DNA from 4 places in the Kitasatospora sp. NPDC001683 genome. Region 1 is predicted to be linked to each of the others. Evidence: predicted binding sites of a transcription regulator. Region 1 holds the regulator's gene; each other region holds the start of a gene.
What was found. The regulator HrcA, encoded in region 1, represses chaperone genes, less so after heat shock. The targets are predictions, from matches to a motif close to TTNGCACTCNGNNNNNCNGAGTGCNAA.
Positions count from the first base shown of each region.

Region 2: the regulator HrcA is predicted to act here: its motif matches at 1,835-1,861, upstream of ACWCYO_RS10515 (FmdB family zinc ribbon protein).
Region 3: the regulator HrcA is predicted to act here: its motif matches at 1,789-1,815, upstream of groES (co-chaperone GroES).
Region 4: the regulator HrcA is predicted to act here: its motif matches at 1,909-1,935, upstream of groL (chaperonin GroEL).

Region 1 covers NZ_JBSFGK010000058.1:3,239-7,460, reverse strand. The annotation lists gene htpX (zinc metalloprotease HtpX) at 1-679, opposite strand, end outside; gene hrcA (heat-inducible transcriptional repressor HrcA) at 948-1,982, shown strand; gene dnaJ (molecular chaperone DnaJ) at 2,057-3,199, shown strand; gene ACWCYO_RS27130 (16S rRNA (uracil(1498)-N(3))-methyltransferase) at 3,281-4,030, shown strand; gene ACWCYO_RS27125 (S41 family peptidase) at 4,125-4,222, shown strand, end outside.
Region 2 covers NZ_JBSFGK010000014.1:90,623-94,844, forward strand. The annotation lists gene ACWCYO_RS10505 (potassium/proton antiporter) at 1-58, shown strand, start outside; gene ACWCYO_RS10510 (MFS transporter) at 350-1,747, shown strand; gene ACWCYO_RS10515 (FmdB family zinc ribbon protein) at 1,873-2,193, shown strand; gene ACWCYO_RS10520 (hypothetical protein) at 2,499-2,771, shown strand; gene mscL (large conductance mechanosensitive channel protein MscL) at 2,802-3,218, shown strand; gene ACWCYO_RS10530 (hypothetical protein) at 3,280-3,498, opposite strand; gene ACWCYO_RS10535 (sigma-70 family RNA polymerase sigma factor) at 3,634-4,222, opposite strand, start outside.
Region 3 covers NZ_JBSFGK010000027.1:83,580-87,801, forward strand. The annotation lists gene ACWCYO_RS17155 (polysaccharide deacetylase family protein) at 1-139, shown strand, start outside; gene ACWCYO_RS17160 (THUMP-like domain-containing protein) at 136-1,311, opposite strand; gene ACWCYO_RS17165 (hypothetical protein) at 1,376-1,708, opposite strand; gene groES (co-chaperone GroES) at 1,957-2,262, shown strand; gene groL (chaperonin GroEL) at 2,397-4,025, shown strand.
Region 4 covers NZ_JBSFGK010000100.1:17,985-22,206, reverse strand. The annotation lists gene thrC (threonine synthase) at 1-629, shown strand, start outside; gene ACWCYO_RS34240 (MoaD/ThiS family protein) at 659-937, shown strand; gene ACWCYO_RS34235 (cold-shock protein) at 1,520-1,723, shown strand; gene groL (chaperonin GroEL) at 2,092-3,714, shown strand; gene ACWCYO_RS34225 (hypothetical protein) at 3,828-4,184, shown strand; gene ACWCYO_RS34220 (HD domain-containing protein) at 4,181-4,222, opposite strand, start outside.

The sequences.
Region 1 (4,222 bases):
CGGCGGCCAGCTCGCGGTAGCGGGAGAGCAGCCGGGTGAGCAGGAAGCTGATCGCGTAGACGACCATCGACACCAGCGGGATGATCAGCGCCGCGATGGCCGCGTTCTGGTCGTTGTTGTTGCGGCCGCCGCCCATGAACCCGCCGTACATGGCGATCCGGGTCATCGCCCCGGCGAGCACGCCGAGGAAGCCGGCGATGGTCATCACCGCGACGTCCCGGTGGGCGACGTGCGACAGCTCGTGCGCCAGGACGCCCTCGAGTTCCTCCGGTTCGAGCCGGCGCAGCAGGCCGGTGGTCACGCACACCACGGCGTTCTGCGGGTTGCGGCCGGTGGCGAAGGCGTTCGGCATGTCGTTGTCGGCGACGGCCACGCGGGGCTTGGGCATGTCGGCCAGGGCGCAGAGCCGGTCGATCGTGCCGTGCAGCTGGGGGTACTGCTCCTCGGTCACCGGGCGGGCGCCCATGGCCCGTTCGGTGATCTTGTCGCTGAACCAGAACTGGGCCACGAATAGCCCGCCGGAGATCAGCACGATCAGCGGCCAGGCCCCGCGCAGCAGCGCGATCAGCAGGCCCGTGAAACCGACGTACAGCAGCCCGATCACGAACATCGTCGCGACCATGCGGCTGGTCAGGCCGCGGTCGGGCGCGAAACGGGTGTGCTGGCCCGAGCTCGACATCTCTTGCTCCTCCGTTCGCCGTCGCTTTCGATGCTGCCACCCGGACGGCCCCGGGGCACCACCCCCCGCACGCGGAGTGTCGTGGCGGCCGTCCGGAACTGCGGGCAGGATCACCCCGGCCGGGCCGTTCCTGCGGTAGGACCCGGGCCGTACACTGGCAGGTACGGTTTTGGCACTCGTACGTGCAGAGTGCCAGGATCGGGGCCCTCCCCGGAGCGGCTCGCAGCATCACAGACGGACAACGTGCGAAGACGGAGGTGCGTGCCCCATGGCCGGTGAGGTCCGCCAGCTGGACGACCGCAAGCTCGCCGTGCTCCGCGCGATCGTCCAGGACTACGTGGGCACCGAGGAGCCGGTCGGCTCCAAGGCGCTGGTGGAGCGGCACAACCTCGGGGTGTCCCCGGCCACGGTGCGCAACGACATGGCGGCGCTGGAGGAGGAGGGGTACATCCACCAGCCGCACACCAGCGCCGGGCGCATCCCCACCGACAAGGGCTACCGGCTGTTCGTCGACAAGCTCGCCGAGGTCAAGCCGATGAGCTCCCCGGAGCGCCGGGCGATCCGGCACTTCCTGGAAGGCGCCGTCGACCTGGACGACGTGGTCAGGCGCACGGTGCGGCTGCTCGCCCAGCTGACCCGGCAGGTCGCCGTGGTGCAGTACCCCTCGCTCACCCGATCCACCGTCCGGCACATCGAGCTGGTGGCGCTGGCCCCGGCCAAGGTGATGCTGGTGCTGATCACCAACACCGGCCGGGTCGAGCAGCGGATGATCGACTGCCCGGGCACGGTCGGCGAGACGGTCCTGGCGGACCTGCGGGCGCGGATCAACGCGCGGGCGGCCGGCCAGCGGCTGCCGGACGTCCCCGGTCTGCTGGAGGAGCTGCCGGCGACCTTCGAGCAGATCGACCAGCCGACCGTCAGCACGGTCCTGGCCACGCTGTTCGAGGCGCTCGCCGAACAGAACGAGGAGCGGATCATGCTGGCCGGCACGGCCAACCTGACCCGCTTCGGGCACGACTTCCCGCTCACCATCCAGCCGGTGCTGGAGGCCCTGGAGGAGCAGGTCGTCCTGCTCCGCCTCCTGGGTGAGACCACGGACGCCGCGATGACGGTCCGGATCGGGCGGGAGAACGCGTACGAAGGGCTGAATTCCACCTCGGTCGTTTCGGTCGGCTACGGTTCGGGCGACGAGAGCGTGGCCAAACTGGGTGTGATCGGTCCGACCCGGATGGACTACCCGGGCACAATGGGGGCGGTGCGAGCGGTGGCACGGTACGTGGGCCAGATCCTGGCCGAGTCGTAGCAAGCAACCGCCGTCGGGAATTCCGGCGGCGATGTCCAGTCGCACTACTACAGGCGGAACAAGCGGAGCATTTGGTGGCCACGGACTACTACGCGGTACTCGGCGTCCGACGGGATGCGGGGCAGGACGAGATCAAGAAGGCGTTCCGGCGCCTGGCACGCGAACTGCACCCGGACGTCAACCCGGACCCGAAGACGCAGGAGCGGTTCAAGGAGATCAACGCCGCCTACGAGGTGCTCTCCGATCCGCAGAAGCGCCAGGTCTACGACCTCGGCGGCGACCCGCTGTCGCCCGGCGGCGGCGGTGGCGCGGGCGGCTTCGGCGCCGGCGCGGCGGGCTTCGGCTTCTCCGACATCATGGACGCCTTCTTCGGCGCCGCGGCCGGCCAGCGCGGCCCGCGCTCGCGCACCCGCCGCGGCCAGGACGCCATGATCCGGCTGGAGATCACCCTGGAGGAGGCCGCCTTCGGCACCACCAAGGAACTCCAGGTCGACACCGCCGTCACCTGCACCACCTGCAGCGGCGAGGGCGCGGCCCCCGGCACCTCCGCCCAGACCTGCGACATGTGCCGCGGCAAGGGCGAGGTCTCCCAGGTCACCCGCTCCTTCCTGGGCCAGGTCATGACCTCCCGCCCGTGCCCGCAGTGCCAGGGCTTCGGCACCGTCGTGCCGACCCCGTGCCCCGAGTGCGCCGGCGACGGCCGGGTGCGGGCCCGCCGCACCCTGACGGTCAAGATCCCGGCCGGTGTGGACAACGGCACCCGGATCCAGCTGGCCGGCGAGGGCGAGGTCGGCCCCGGCGGCGGCCCGGCCGGCGACCTGTACGTCGAGATCGCCGAGACCACCCACAGCGTCTTCCAGCGGCGCGGGGACGACCTGCACTGCACCGTCACCATCCCGATGACGGCCGCCGCGCTCGGCACCCAGGTGCCGCTGCAGACCCTGGACGGGCTGGAGGAGGTCGACATCCGGCCCGGCACCCAGTCCGGCCAGTCGATCCCGCTGCACGGCCGGGGCATCACCCACCTGCGCGGGGGCGGCCGGGGCGACCTGATAGTGCACGTCGAGGTGCAGACGCCCACCAAGCTCGACGCCGAGCAGGAGGAGCTGCTGCGCCGGCTCTCCATGCTGCGCGGCGAGGAGCGGCCGTCCGGCCAGTTCGCGCCGGGCCAGCAGGGCCTGTTCTCGCGCCTGAAGGACGCCTTCAACGGCCGGTAGTCGTCCGGGAAGGGGTGCCGGGGGCAGTTCCCCGGCACCCCTTTCGTGTCCCCCCGTCCCTTTCCCTGGAGGTTCCCCGTCATGACCGCCCCCGTCTTCGTCGTCGAGACCGAGCGGATCGCCGCCGCCGCGCCCGGGGCCGTGGTGCGGCTCGACGGGGCGGAGGGGCGGCACGCGGCGGCGGTGAAGCGGCTGACGGCCGGCGAGGCGGTGACCCTGGCGGACGGGCTGGGCCTCGGGGTGGACGGGACGGTCGCCGAGGTGCTCGGCAAGGACGCGATCGACGTCACGGTGGCCGTCGTGCGGCGGGAGCCGGAGCCGGCGCCGCGGATCGTGGTCGTCCAGGCGCTGCCCAAGGGCGACCGCGGCGAGCTGGCCGTGGAGACCATGACCGAGGTCGGCGTGGACGTGGTGATCCCCTGGGCCGCCTCCCGCTGCATCACCCAGTGGAAGGGCGAGCGCGGCGCCAAGGCGCTCGCCAAGTGGCGGGCCACCGCCCGGGAGGCGGGCAAGCAGTCCCGCCGGCTGCGCTTCCCCGAGGTGCGCGAGCTGATGACCACCCGCCAGCTGGCGCCGCTGCTGGCCCAGGCCTCCCTCGCGGCGGTGCTGCACGAGGAGGGCGCCGAGCCGCTGGCGCAGACCGCGCTGCCCGCCGCCGGGGACATCGTGCTGGTGGTCGGCCCGGAGGGCGGGGTCTCCCCGGAGGAACTGGCCGCCTTCGCCGAGGCGGGTGCCCAGCCGTACCGGCTGGGCCCGTCGGTGCTGCGCACCTCCACCGCCGGGGTGGCCGCCGGGGCGCTGCTGCTGGGGCGCACCGGCCGCTGGGCGTAGGGCTCGTCCGGCCGCCCGGCGCAACTCCCGTGCGCCCGCCGGGAGTGTCGGAAAACCGGAGCGGCTCCTACCCGTACCTGCCTACGCTGACCGGGTGACGGACTCCCTGAGCACCTCTGCGGGCGCCTATCCGCGCCACCCCCATCTGCACGGTGACCTGGTCACCTTCGTCGCCGAGGACGACCTGTGGCT
Region 2 (4,222 bases), on a different contig from region 1:
GCGGCTGCGGGCCGTGGACAAGGGCGGCAAGCTGGCGGGGTGGCTGAAGGGGCGGTGACGGCGGGGAGTGCCGGGGCTACGGGTGCTGCCGTGAGGTAGGTGGCCTGGCGGAATCTACGCGCGTAACTGTATGCTGGTCCGACTACGCCGTATAACTACCGTTAGACCACCCCCAGCATCTGCCTGACGCAGAGTTGGCGCGACCGCTCGGCGGCCGCGGTCCGGCCCCGGCCCACCAGGCCCGGCCGACCCGGTATCTACCCCGGTCGACGCGCGAGAGGACGACTCTCGGCGCCGTCGGGGCCACCCCATGCCCTGCCGCGCTACCAGGCAGCAGGAAGGACCGACCGTGACGGCCCGCCGAACGGTCGAGATCGCCGCGGACTCCACTCCGGACACCGCTCTGGACACCGCGGCCAGCACTGTGGACACCGCCGCCGAGACGCCCGCCAAGGTCGGGTACGGCGCGCTGCTGCGCACGCCCGGCGCCTGGACGTTCCTCGCCCCCGCCTTCATCGCGCGGCTGCCCTACGCGATGCTCAGCATGGGCATCCTGCTGCTCGTCAAGGACACCCACGGCTCGTACGGCACCGCCGGCACCGTCACCGCGATCGCCGCCGTCGCGCAGGCCCTGATCGGCCCGCAGACCGGGCGCCTCGCCGACCGGTACGGGCAGGCCGCCGTCCTCGTCCCGACCGTCGCGGTGCACGCGGCCTCGGTCGCCCTGCTGATCACCCTGGCGCTCGGCCACGCGCCGGCCTGGAGCCTGTTCCTGGCCGCCGTTCCGACCGGCGCGAGCGTTCCGCAGATCGGCGCGATGGTCCGGGCCCGCTGGATCGCCACGATCGGCGCCGACGGCGCGTCCGCCTCCTCGGCGGCCAAGGTGAGCACCGCGTTCGCCTTCGAGTCCGTGACGGACGAGTTCACCTTCGTGATCGGTCCGATCCTGGCCGCCAAGATCGCCACCTCGGTCAGTCCGTCCACCGCGCTGATCACGGAGGCCGCACTGACCTTCGTCGGCGGCCTGGTCTTCGCCGCCCGGCGCGGCACCGCGCCCGCCCGGAACACCCCGCGGCCCGGCGCGCGACGCGCCTCCGCGCTGGCCTCGCCCGGCGTCCGGCTGCTGGCCGGGGTGATCCTCGGGGTGGGGGCCGTGTTCGGCGGGATGCAGGTCTCGGTGAACGCCTTCGCCGACTCGGTCGGCCAGCACGGCGCCGCCGGCACCGTGTACGGGATCTTCGCCGGCGGCTCGATGGTGGCCGGCGTGCTCTACGGCGTCATCGCCTGGCGTCGGGCCGTCCAGCACCGGATGGTCATCAGCTACGCCCTGCTGGTGGTGGGCTGCTCGACGCTCTGGGCGATGCCCAACCTGGTCACCCTGTCGATCGCCGGGCTGTTCTGCGGTCTGGCCATCGCCCCGACCCTGATCAGCGGCTACACCCTGGTCGAGACCCTGGTCGAGGACGGCGCCAAGACCGAGGCCTTCACCTGGCTGACCGGCGCCATCGGCCTGGGCCTGGCCGTCGGCTCGATGGTGGCCGGGCGGCTGATCGACGGCCACGGGCCGTCCGCCGGGTTCCTGGTGCCGCTGGTCGGCGCCGGCCTGGGGCTGGTCGCGCTGGTGTCGATGCGGCACCTGCTGGTCGCACCGCACCGGACCGGTCACGTGATGGCGGGATCCGGCGAGCGCACCGGGTCCGGCGAGCGCGCCGCCTCGGCGCAGCTGGTCGGCGCGGCCAAGGGCTGAGCGAGCGGTCGAACGCGGCCCGTACCGGCTCATCTCACACCGGATTCGCTGGACTGATCCAACGGAATACCGCATCATTGACCATCGTTAGCACTCATCAGGCGAGAGTGCCAGGAGGAAGACAAGTGCCCACGTACCAGTACCAGTGCACCGAGTGCGGCAGCGGCCTGGAGGCGGTGCAGAAGTTCACCGACGAGGCGCTGACCACGTGCCCCGACTGCCAGGGACGGCTCCGCAAGGTCTTCTCGGCCGTGGGCGTCGTGTTCAAGGGCTCGGGCTTCTACCGGACCGACAGCCGCTCGTCCTCCAGCAGCTCGGTGGGCGCGGGCTCGTCCGCCGGCTCCTCGACGTCGTCGTCGACCTCGGGGTCGTCCGGCTCGTCGAGCGCTTCCAGCAGCTCCAGCTCGACCAGCTCGTCCAGCAGCCCGGCTCCGGCCGCGAGCTGACCTCGGTCCCGGGGGCTCCCGGGAGTTCCTGAAGCTTCACGGGAAGGCCTGTCGGCCCCGCTTCGCGCGGGGGCGACGGGCCTTTTCGCGTGCGCTCACGTGCCCCGGCGCGGTCTTCGTCAGTAGCGGAGGCCGGTCTCACTCGTGTGAGTGTACGAAGTTGTCCACAGGGGCGGGTTTATCCACAGGCTGTGGGAACCGGCTTTCCGGCGGCGGCGCGGGTGGGCATCGTGTGGGTCACCGGGCGGTGGCCGACCGCACGGTGACCGACCGCATGTCGATCGACCCGATCCGGAGGTGCCCCGATGACGACCACGAGCCTGTCCGTTCCACTGCCCGCGCCCACCGTGCCGCCGCGGCGGGAGGTGCCGAGCTTCCCGCCGATCCGGCGCGGGTGCGGCGGGTGGCACCGCTGGCGCCAGGCCGTCCGGCGGCGGGCCGGGGTGCCCGCACTGGTGCTGCTCGCGGTGGCCGCGGCGCTCGCGTTCGGGCCCGCGCGGGCCGGGCTGCCGCCGCCCTCGGGCGGCGCGGTGGGCCGTACGGGTTGTCAATCCGGGCCCCCGGACGATCACCCGTAACCCCGGAACGACTTCGTCGTTCGAGGCGGCATGAAGGGCTTCAAGGAATTCCTGCTGCGTGGAAATGTCGTCGAACTCGCCGTCGCCGTGGTGATCGGCGCTGCCTTCACCAACATCGTCAACGCCTTCGTCAAGGGCGTGATCAATCCGATCGTCGGCGTCTTCGGGACCAAGGACCTGGCGTCCTACAGTTCCTGCCTCAAGGGGCCCTGCACGGTGAGCGCCACCGGTGAGGTCACGTCCGGAATCCTCATCCTGTGGGGGTCGGTGCTCAGCGCCGCCCTGCAGTTCCTGATCACCGCGGCCGTCGTCTACTTCGTCCTGATCGTCCCGATGAACCGGATGGCGGCCAGGCGCAAGAGCGCCACCGAGGTGGCGGCCGAGGCCGAGGCCAAGGAGGTCCAACTGCTGACCGAGATCCGCGACGCGCTGGTCACGGCGCGCTAGTCGCCCGGTTCCCCGGTCCCCGTTCCCAGTCCCGTTCCCCCGCTCCCCAGCCCCGTTTTCGCTAGTCCCCGTGGTGCGGCGGGCGCTGGCTCAGGTACCAGTCCAGCCCTCGCCCACCGCTCTCCCCAGTCCCGGGGCGATCGCCCCAGCCGGCGTCGGTGTCGTCCCGGGACTGCTGGTCCAGCGGGTCGCGGAAGACCAGGCGGGCCTTGGCCCTGGCCGCCTTCTGCCGGTCCTGCTCCTCCTGCCCCTGTCCCTGTTCCTGTGGCTGCTCGCTCACCCTGTCCACTCCCTGCCGGTCCCCTGCTCACGGTCCAACCTGTTCCTCCAGCCTAAGAGGCCCGCGACGCGCCACGGGCCCTGGTGCGGAGCGCTCCGCACCAGGGCCCGGGTGGTCGACCTCGGCCGTCGGCCGTCAGGCGGCCTCGAAGCCCGCGTGGTCGGCGATCTTCTTCAGCTCGGCCAGGGCGTGCTTCTCGATCTGCCGGATCCGCTCACGGGTGAGGCCGTGCTGCTTGCCCACCTCGGTGAGGGTGCGCTCGCGGCCGTCCTCCATGCCGTAGCGGGAGCGGATGATCGAGGCCGTACGGTCGTCCAGCCGCCCGATCAGGTCGTCCAGCTCCTCCCGGCGGAGCATCACCATCACGGCGTCCTCGGGGGACGTCGCCCCGGTGTCCTCGACCAGGTCACCGAACTGGGTCTCGCCCTCGTCGTCGACCGACATGTTGAGGCTGACCGGGTCCCGCGCCCAGTCCAGCACGTCCTTGATCCGGGCCTCGGTGGTGTCCAGCTCGGCCGCGATCTCGGCCGGCTCCGCCTCGCGGCCCAGCTCCTTGGACTTCTCCCGCTGCACCCGGCGGATCCGGCCGAGTTCCTCGACCAGGTGCACGGGCAGCCGGATGGTGCGGGACTGGTCGGCGATCGAGCGGGTGATCGCCTGTCGGATCCACCAGGTCGCGTAGGTGGAGAACTTGAAACCCTTGGCGTAGTCGAACTTCTCGACG
Region 3 (4,222 bases), on a different contig from region 1:
CCTGGCGCACTTCCGCGGCCCCAAGGAGCTCAAGGGCGCCACGATGACCCAGATGTTCGGGGACCTGCTGGCCCGGATCCAGGAGCAGGGCTTCGCGGTGGCCCGGCTGGACGACTACATCCAGCCGCCGGCTTCCTAGACGGCCTGGACGGGTCGGCCCAGCATCATCAGCGGCCCGTGGTCGGTGCGGCTGAGGATCACCGTGACGGTGTTCGGCCCGGAGGGCTTGAGCTGACGGCGCAGCTCCTCCGGGGTGATCGCCATCCCGCGCTTCTTGATCACCACCGTGCCGACCCCGCGCTCGCGCAGCAGCGCCTTCAGCTTCTTGATGTGGAAGGGCAGCACGTCGGTGAGCTCAAAGGCGTGCGCGTACGGGGTGGCCACCAGCCGGTCCGAGGTCAGGTAGGCGATCTTCGGGTCGATCAGCCGGCCGCCGACCTGCTCGGCCACCTCGGCCACCAGGTGCGCCCGGATCACCGCGCCGTCCGGCTCGTACAGGTACCGCCCGACCGGGCCGGCCGGCGGGTCGGGCAGGTCGCCGCCGGTCAGGCTGGCGGCCTGCGGCAGCAGGGTGGCGCGGTGCGGGCGGGCGGCCCCGGTGCCGAACCAGAGCACCGCCTCCTTGACGTCCCTGTGGTCGGAGACCCACTCGGCCTCGGCGTCCGCCGGGACGGCCTCGTGCGGGATGCCCGGGGCGACCTTCAGGGCGCCGATCGGGGTCCGCCGCCCGGCCTCGATCGCCCAGGAGAGCGGCGGCGCGTACGCCTCCGGATCGAACACCCGGCCGCGCGAGGTGCGCCGGGCCGGGTCGGTGAACACCGCGTCGTAGCCGGTCACGTCCACCTCGGCGACGTCCGCGCAGACCACCTCGACCAGCTCGGCCAGGCCCAGCGCGGCGGCGTTCGCCGCGGTGGCGGCGCAGGCCGCCGGGTCCTTGTCGACGGCCAGCACCTGGATCCCGGCCCGGGCCAGCGCCAGCACGTCCCCGCCGATGCCGCAGCACAGGTCCGCCAGCCGCCGTACGCCCAACTCGGCGAAGCGGCGCGCCCGCCACTCGGCCACGCTGCGCCGGGTGGACTGCTCGACGCCGTTGGGCGTGAAGTACATCAGGTCGGCGTCCGCCCCGAACTTCGCCCGCGCCCGCTGCCGCAGCCGCGCCTGCCCGAACGCCGCCGACACCAGCTCCGCCGGGTGCTCCCGCCGCAGCCGGGTGGCCAGCGCCAGCTCCTCCTCGGGGGCGAACTCGCGCAGCTCGGTGAGCAGGGCCTGACCCTCGGGGGTCAGCAGGGGCTGGAGGTTCTCGGTGTCCACGAGGTCATTCTGACCGCTCAGCGGATGTGGCGGCGGCCGGCCGACCGGAACCCCGGCGGCCGGTTCACCGCCACAGGACACCCGAGGCGAGGACCGCGGGCCCGAACGGCGAGATCGCGGCGGCGACCGTCAGGAACCGGTAGCCGGACCGCCAGCTGCGCACGACCACGACGATGCTCGCCACGAGGGCGGCCACCGGGCCGGCGATCATCCCGATGCCCAGGAAGGCCCAGATGCGCCCGTCCCCGTCGTCCCCGGCGCCGGGACCGCTGCCGAGGCAGAGGGTGAAGTAGAAGACGGCGAACGGCAGCACGACGCCGAGCAGGGGCAGCGCCAGCAGGGCGAGGGACGCGTCCTTGAGCCGGGACGGGCCGACGCGCATCGGAATCGATGTCATGTCAGGAGTCTTGCCCCGGGCCGCCGAGTCGCACATGAGTACGGCTACTCATCCCCGACCCGAGTCCGCCGGGCGCGCCGTTGGCACTCTGGTTGACTGAGTGCTAACCGCGGCCTATGGTCGTCCTTGGCACTCCCCACTGGGGGAGTGCTAACGCGAAGACGTGTGTCTGACCCCCGCGACGGCAGGCCCGCAGGTTCGCCCCTACCCGTTAGAAAACCCCGTAATCTCCGAAGGGGAGCTCGGACGTGACCACCAGCAGCAAGGTTGCCATCAAGCCGCTCGAGGACCGCATCGTGGTCCAGCCGCTCGACGCCGAGACCACCACGGCCTCCGGCCTGGTTATCCCGGACACCGCCAAGGAGAAGCCCCAGGAGGGCGTCGTCCTGGCCGTCGGCCCGGGCCGCTTCGAGGACGGCCAGCGTCTGCCGCTCGACGTCGCCGTGGGTGACATCGTCCTGTACTCGAAGTACGGCGGCACCGAGGTGAAGTACCAGGGCGAGGAGTACCTCGTCCTCTCGGCCCGCGACGTTCTCGCCATCATCGAGAAGTAACGCGGCATCGAGAAGTCAGTCGTTCCGACCCGCCCCGGATCCGTGTCCCAAGTGACAGGGGCCCGGGGCGTGGTTGTTGGTTCACGTAGTTCGGCGGCCGGTGGTCCGGCCGCAGCCCCGAGGGAATAGGGAACATGGCGAAGATCCTGCAGTTCGACGAGGACGCCCGCCGCTCGCTGGAGCGCGGTGTCAACAAGCTGGCCGACACCGTCAAGGTGACCATCGGCCCCAAGGGCCGCAACGTCGTCATCGACAAGAAGTTCGGCGCCCCGACCATCACCAACGACGGCGTCACCATCGCCCGTGAGGTCGAGCTGGACGACCCGTACGAGAACCTTGGCGCGCAGCTCGTCAAGGAGGTCGCCACCAAGACCAACGACGTCGCGGGTGACGGCACCACCACCGCCACCGTGCTGGCCCAGGCCCTGGTCAACGAGGGTCTGCGCAACGTCGCCGCCGGCGCCGGTCCCGCCGCCCTGAAGAAGGGCATCGACAAGGCCGTCGCCGCCGTCTCCGAGCACCTGCTGTCCGTCGCCCGCGAGATCGAGGGCAAGGACGACGTCGCCGCCGTCGCGTCCCTCTCCGCGCAGGACACCCAGGTCGGCGAGCTGATCGCCGAGGCGATCGACAAGGTCGGCAAGGACGGTGTCATCACCGTCGAGGAGTCGAACACCTTCGGCGTGGAGCTGGACTTCACCGAGGGCATGCAGTTCGACAAGGGCTACCTGTCGCCGTACTTCGTCACCGACGCGGAGCGCCAGGAGGCGGTCCTCGAGGACCCGTACATCCTGATCAACCAGGGCAAGATCTCCTCCATCCAGGAGCTGCTGCCGCTGCTGGAGAAGATCCTGCAGAGCGGTGCCTCCAAGCCGCTGCTGATCATCGCCGAGGACGTCGACGGCGAGGCGCTGTCGACCCTGGTCGTGAACAAGATCCGCGGCACCTTCAACGCCGTCGCCGTCAAGGCCCCGGGCTTCGGCGACCGCCGCAAGGCGATCCTCGGCGACCTGGCCGTCCTGACCGGCGGCACGGTCATCTCCGAGGAGGTCGGCCTCAAGCTCGACCAGGCCGGTCTGGACGTGCTGGGCACCGCCCGCCGCGTGACCATCACCAAGGACGACACCACCATCGTCGACGGTGCCGGTGACACCGAGGCCGTGGCCGGCCGCGTCGCCCAGATCAAGGGCGAGATCGCCGCGACCGACTCCGACTGGGACCGCGAGAAGCTGCAGGAGCGCCTGGCCAAGCTGGCCGGCGGCGTCTGCGTCATCAAGGTCGGCGCCGCCACCGAGGTGGAGCTGAAGGAGCGCAAGCACCGCCTGGAGGACGCCATCTCGGCGACCCGCGCCGCGGTCGAGGAGGGCATCGTCGCCGGCGGTGGCGCCTCCCTGGTCCACGCCGCCAAGGTGCTGAACGACGGCCTGGGCCTGTCGGGCGACGAGGCCACCGGTGTCGCGGTGGTCCGCAAGGCGCTGCACGAGCCGCTGCGCTGGATCGCCCAGAACGCCGGCCTGGAGGGCTACGTCATCACCTCCAAGGTCTCCGAGCTGGAGATCGGCCAGGGCTACAACGCCGCCACCGGCGAGTACGGCGACCTGGTGAAGGCCGGCGTCATCGACCCGGTCAAGGTCACCCGCTCCGCCCTGGAGAACGCCGCCTCGATCGCCTCCCTGCTGCTCACCACCGAGACCCTCGTGGTGGAGAAGAAGGAGGAGGAGGCCGAGGCCGGCCACTCGCACGGCGGCCACGGCCACTCGCACTGAGGCCACAGCACCTGACCGGAGGCCCGGTCCGCTCCCGCAGGGAGTCGGGCCGGGCCTCCGGTTGTTACTCGCCCGCTCGCCTCCGGGGCGCTTCGGGCCCGGCGCGCCCCTTCGGCTCGGGGCGGGTGCGGGCCGGCGGGCCGCTTGAGCCCGCTTGAGGCTTCAACTATCAGTAGAATTTTGCAGAATCCAAAGAT
Region 4 (4,222 bases), on a different contig from region 1:
TCAACGTCAACCTGCGGCCGTACTACGGCGAGGGCTCCAAGACGCTGGCGTACGAGATCTGCGAGCAGCTGGGCTGGCGGCTGCCGGAGCAGATCGTCATCCCGATCGCCTCGGGCTCGCAGCTGACGAAGATCGACAAGGGGCTGCAGGAGCTGATCAAGCTGGGTCTGGTGGAGGACCGGCCGTACCGGATCTTCGGGGCCCAGGCGGCGGGCTGCTCGCCGGTGTCGGCGGCGTTCAAGGCCGGCCGCGACGTGATCAAGCCGGTGAAGCCGGACACCATCGCCAAGTCGCTGGCGATCGGCAACCCGGCGGACGGCCCGTACGTGCTGGACATCGCCCGTCGGACGGGCGGCGCGGTCGAGGACGTCACGGACGCGGAGGTCGTGGCGGCGATCCGGCTGCTGGCCCGGACCGAGGGCGTCTTCGCCGAGACCGCGGGCGGGGTGACGGTCGGCGTGCTGAAGAAGCTGGTCGAGACCGGTCAGCTGGACCCGGCCAAGGAGACCGTCGCGATCAACACCGGCGACGGCCTGAAGACGCTGGACGCCGTCTCCGGGGCCGGGATGACCGCCGTCATCAGCCCGACGCTGGACTCCTTCCGCGCCGCCGGCCTCGCGTCCGCCTGAACCACCCCCACCCCCCCGCTAGGAGAGCCATGAGCGCCAACGTCCGCATCCCCACCATCCTGCGCACCTACACCGGCGGCGCCGCCGAGGTGACCGCCGAGGGCTCCACCCTGGCCGAGGTCATCGCCGACCTGGAGGAGAACCACGCGGGCATCTCCGCCCGCATCCTGGACGACACGGGCAAGCTGCGCCGCTTCGTGAACGTGTACGTGAACGACGACGACGTGCGGTTCGCCGAAGGCCTGGGTACCGCGATCAAGGACGGCGCCAGCGTCTCGATCATTCCGGCGGTGGCCGGCGGCTGCTGAGCCGTTCCGGCCGCTCCCGGCCCTCCTGACCCGCTTCGAACGGCTTCCCGGCCGCCCGCACCTACGGAATTCCACTCTCCGTAGGTGCGGGCGGCCGCCTGCATTTTCGGCGGGAATATTTCCGGGTCAAGTCGGAGTAGAGTGTGGCTCTGCTGGGAAAAGGGCTTCCCTTCCGGCCCGCGGGGTGCTTCGCCGGAGGTCGTCCGGAGGCTGGGACGGGCCCGGGGACCGGGCCGTGAAACATGTCAGGCCGATGTCAGAATTCCTGCGGGCATTTGGGTAATTCGTCCGCTATGTCCGGCGTGGAATGCCGACTTCCTTCCGTTTTGCTCGGTCTTGTCTCTTGGCGGGGGCGAGGAATTCCCGGCGATTGGCCCTGTTGCAGAGGGCGTCGATCCGGATACATTCAGCGGCGGTCGACGTAATCGCCCGCTCACGGAAGCCTTCCGGTGTTCCCGTGCGGAGGATTGCGGCGTGCACGGCTGCGCTCAGGGGGGGTTCCCCGGGCCGGCCTCCAAACCAGACCCGGGCCCGCGACCTGCGGGCCCGTGAAGGGCCAGCACAGCACTAGGGGAGTTCGGAATGGCTCAGGGCACCGTCAAGTGGTTCAACGCGGAGAAGGGCTACGGCTTCATCGCGGTCGACGGTGGTGCGGACGTCTTCGTCCACTACAGCGCGATCCAGATGGACGGCTACCGCACCCTCGAGGAGGGCCAGCGGGTCGAGTTCGAGATCTCCCAGGGACAGAAGGGCCCGCAGGCGGACATGGTCCGCGCGGCGGTCTGACCCCTTCCGGCTCCAGGAGCTCGGCGCGGCCCACGGCTGGTGGACCACTCGCTTCTCGACGGGCCCGTACGACACGCGTCGTACGGGCCCGTTCGCGTTCCCGCGCGGGCCCGTTCGCGTTCCCGCGCGGGCCCGGACGGGCACCGGCGCGGGCCCGGACGGCGGCTCGCGGGTTGGCGATTGGGCTTGCACTCGACCACCCGGAGTGCTAATCATTGGCGTTAGCACTCACAGCGTGAGAGTGACAGCGGACCGGGTCGGTGAGGCCCCCGGGAGCGGTAGGGGAATGGACCCCCGCACACCAGGGCCGTCCGTCGCGGGCACCCCTTGGTCCGAGCAGTCGACCGTGTCCCGGAGGACCACTTCAGATGGCCAAGATCATCGCCTTTGATGAGGAAGCTCGCCGCGGCCTTGAGCGTGGCATGAACCAGCTCGCCGACGCAGTGAAGGTCACGCTCGGCCCCAAGGGTCGCAACGTCGTGCTGGAGAAGAAGTGGGGCGCCCCCACGATCACCAACGACGGTGTCTCCATCGCCAAGGAGATCGAGCTCGAGGACCCGTACGAGAAGATCGGCGCGGAGCTCGTCAAGGAGGTCGCCAAGAAGACGGACGACGTCGCGGGTGACGGCACCACCACCGCCACCGTGCTCGCCCAGGCCCTGGTTCGCGAGGGTCTGCGCAACGTCGCCGCCGGCGCCAACCCGATGGCTCTGAAGCGCGGCATCGAGAAGGCCGTCGCCGCCGTCTCGGACCAGCTGCTGGCCCAGGCCAAGGACGTGGAGACCAAGGAGCAGATCGCCTCCACCGCCTCCATCTCCGCCGCTGACACCCAGATCGGCGAGCTGATCGCCGAGGCCATGGACAAGGTCGGCAAGGAAGGCGTCATCACCGTCGAGGAGAGCAACACCTTCGGCCTGGAGCTCGAGCTCACCGAGGGCATGCGCTTCGACAAGGGCTACATCTCCGCCTACTTCGCCACCGACCTGGAGCGCATGGAGGCGACCTTCGAGGACCCGTACATCCTCATCGCCAACTCCAAGATCGGCTCGGTCAAGGACCTGCTCCCGCTGCTGGAGAAGGTCATGCAGAGCGGCAAGCCGCTCGTCATCATCGCCGAGGACGTCGAGGGCGAGGCCCTGTCGACCCTGGTCGTGAACAAGATCCGCGGCACCTTCAAGTCCGTCGCCGTCAAGGCCCCGGGCTTCGGCGACCGCCGCAAGGCCATGCTCGGCGACATCGCCATCCTCACCGGTGGCACCGTGATCTCCGAGGAGGTCGGCCTCAAGCTGGAGAACGCCGGCATCGACCTGCTGGGCACCGCCCGCAAGGTGGTCATCACCAAGGACGAGACCACCATCGTCGACGGTGGCGGCGACAGCGAGCAGGTCGCCGGTCGCGTGAACCAGATCCGCGCCGAGATCGAGAACAGCGACTCGGACTACGACCGCGAGAAGCTCCAGGAGCGCCTCGCCAAGCTGGCCGGCGGCGTGGCCGTCATCAAGGCCGGCGCGGCCACCGAGGTGGAGCTCAAGGAGCGCAAGCACCGCATCGAGGACGCCGTCCGCAACGCCAAGGCCGCCGTCGAGGAGGGCATCGTCGCCGGTGGTGGCGTCGCCCTGCTGCAGGCCGGTGTCGCCTTCGACAAGCTCGAGCTGGACGGCGACGAGGCCACCGGTGCCAACATCGTCAAGGTCGCGCTCGAGGCCCCGATCAAGCAGATCGCGACCAACGCCGGCCTCGAGGGTGGCGTCGTGGTGGAGAAGGTGCGCAACCTCCCCGCCGGTCACGGCTTGAACGCCGCCACCAACGAGTACGTCGACCTGGTCGCCGAGGGCATCATCGACCCGGCCAAGGTCACCCGCTCCGCGCTGCAGAACGCCGCCTCCATCGCGGCGCTGTTCCTCACCACCGAGGCCGTCATCGCTGACAAGCCGGAGAAGGCCGCCGCGGCCGCCGGCGGCGGCATGCCGGGCGGTGACATGGACTTCTGATCCTGATCGCTTCGATCGGGTCGGTTGACTCCTCGTCCGCGTGGGCGGTCCCCTTCGGGGGGCCGCCCACGCGGCGTTTCCGGGCGGTCGGCGTTTCGCGGGAGAATGGGCGGATGGCTTCCGACGACATCGAGACCGCCCTGCACAACGCGCGGGCACTGATCCTGGCCGACCTCACCGCGCGGGACGTGGCGGACGCCGCCGTCGTCTCGCTGGTGGAGCAGGCCGTCACCCACCGCCGCTGGTGGCTGGAGCAGTGGCCGGACGGCACCGAGTACGTGCTCGGGCTGGTCGCCCAGGACGTCCAGGACGCGCTGCTGGAGGCGTACGGGCGGTGGCCGCTGTGCACCGCCTGCGCGGCCGACGGGGACCCGCACGCGCTGGGCGTGGAGCCCGAGCTGGGGCCGGAGCCGCACTGGGTGTGCGGCAAGCGGGGCGTGGCGGTGGCGCCGGTGGGGGAGTTGGTCTAGTCCTCGAGCCGCTCGAGCTCGGCCGTCAGGTTGGCGCG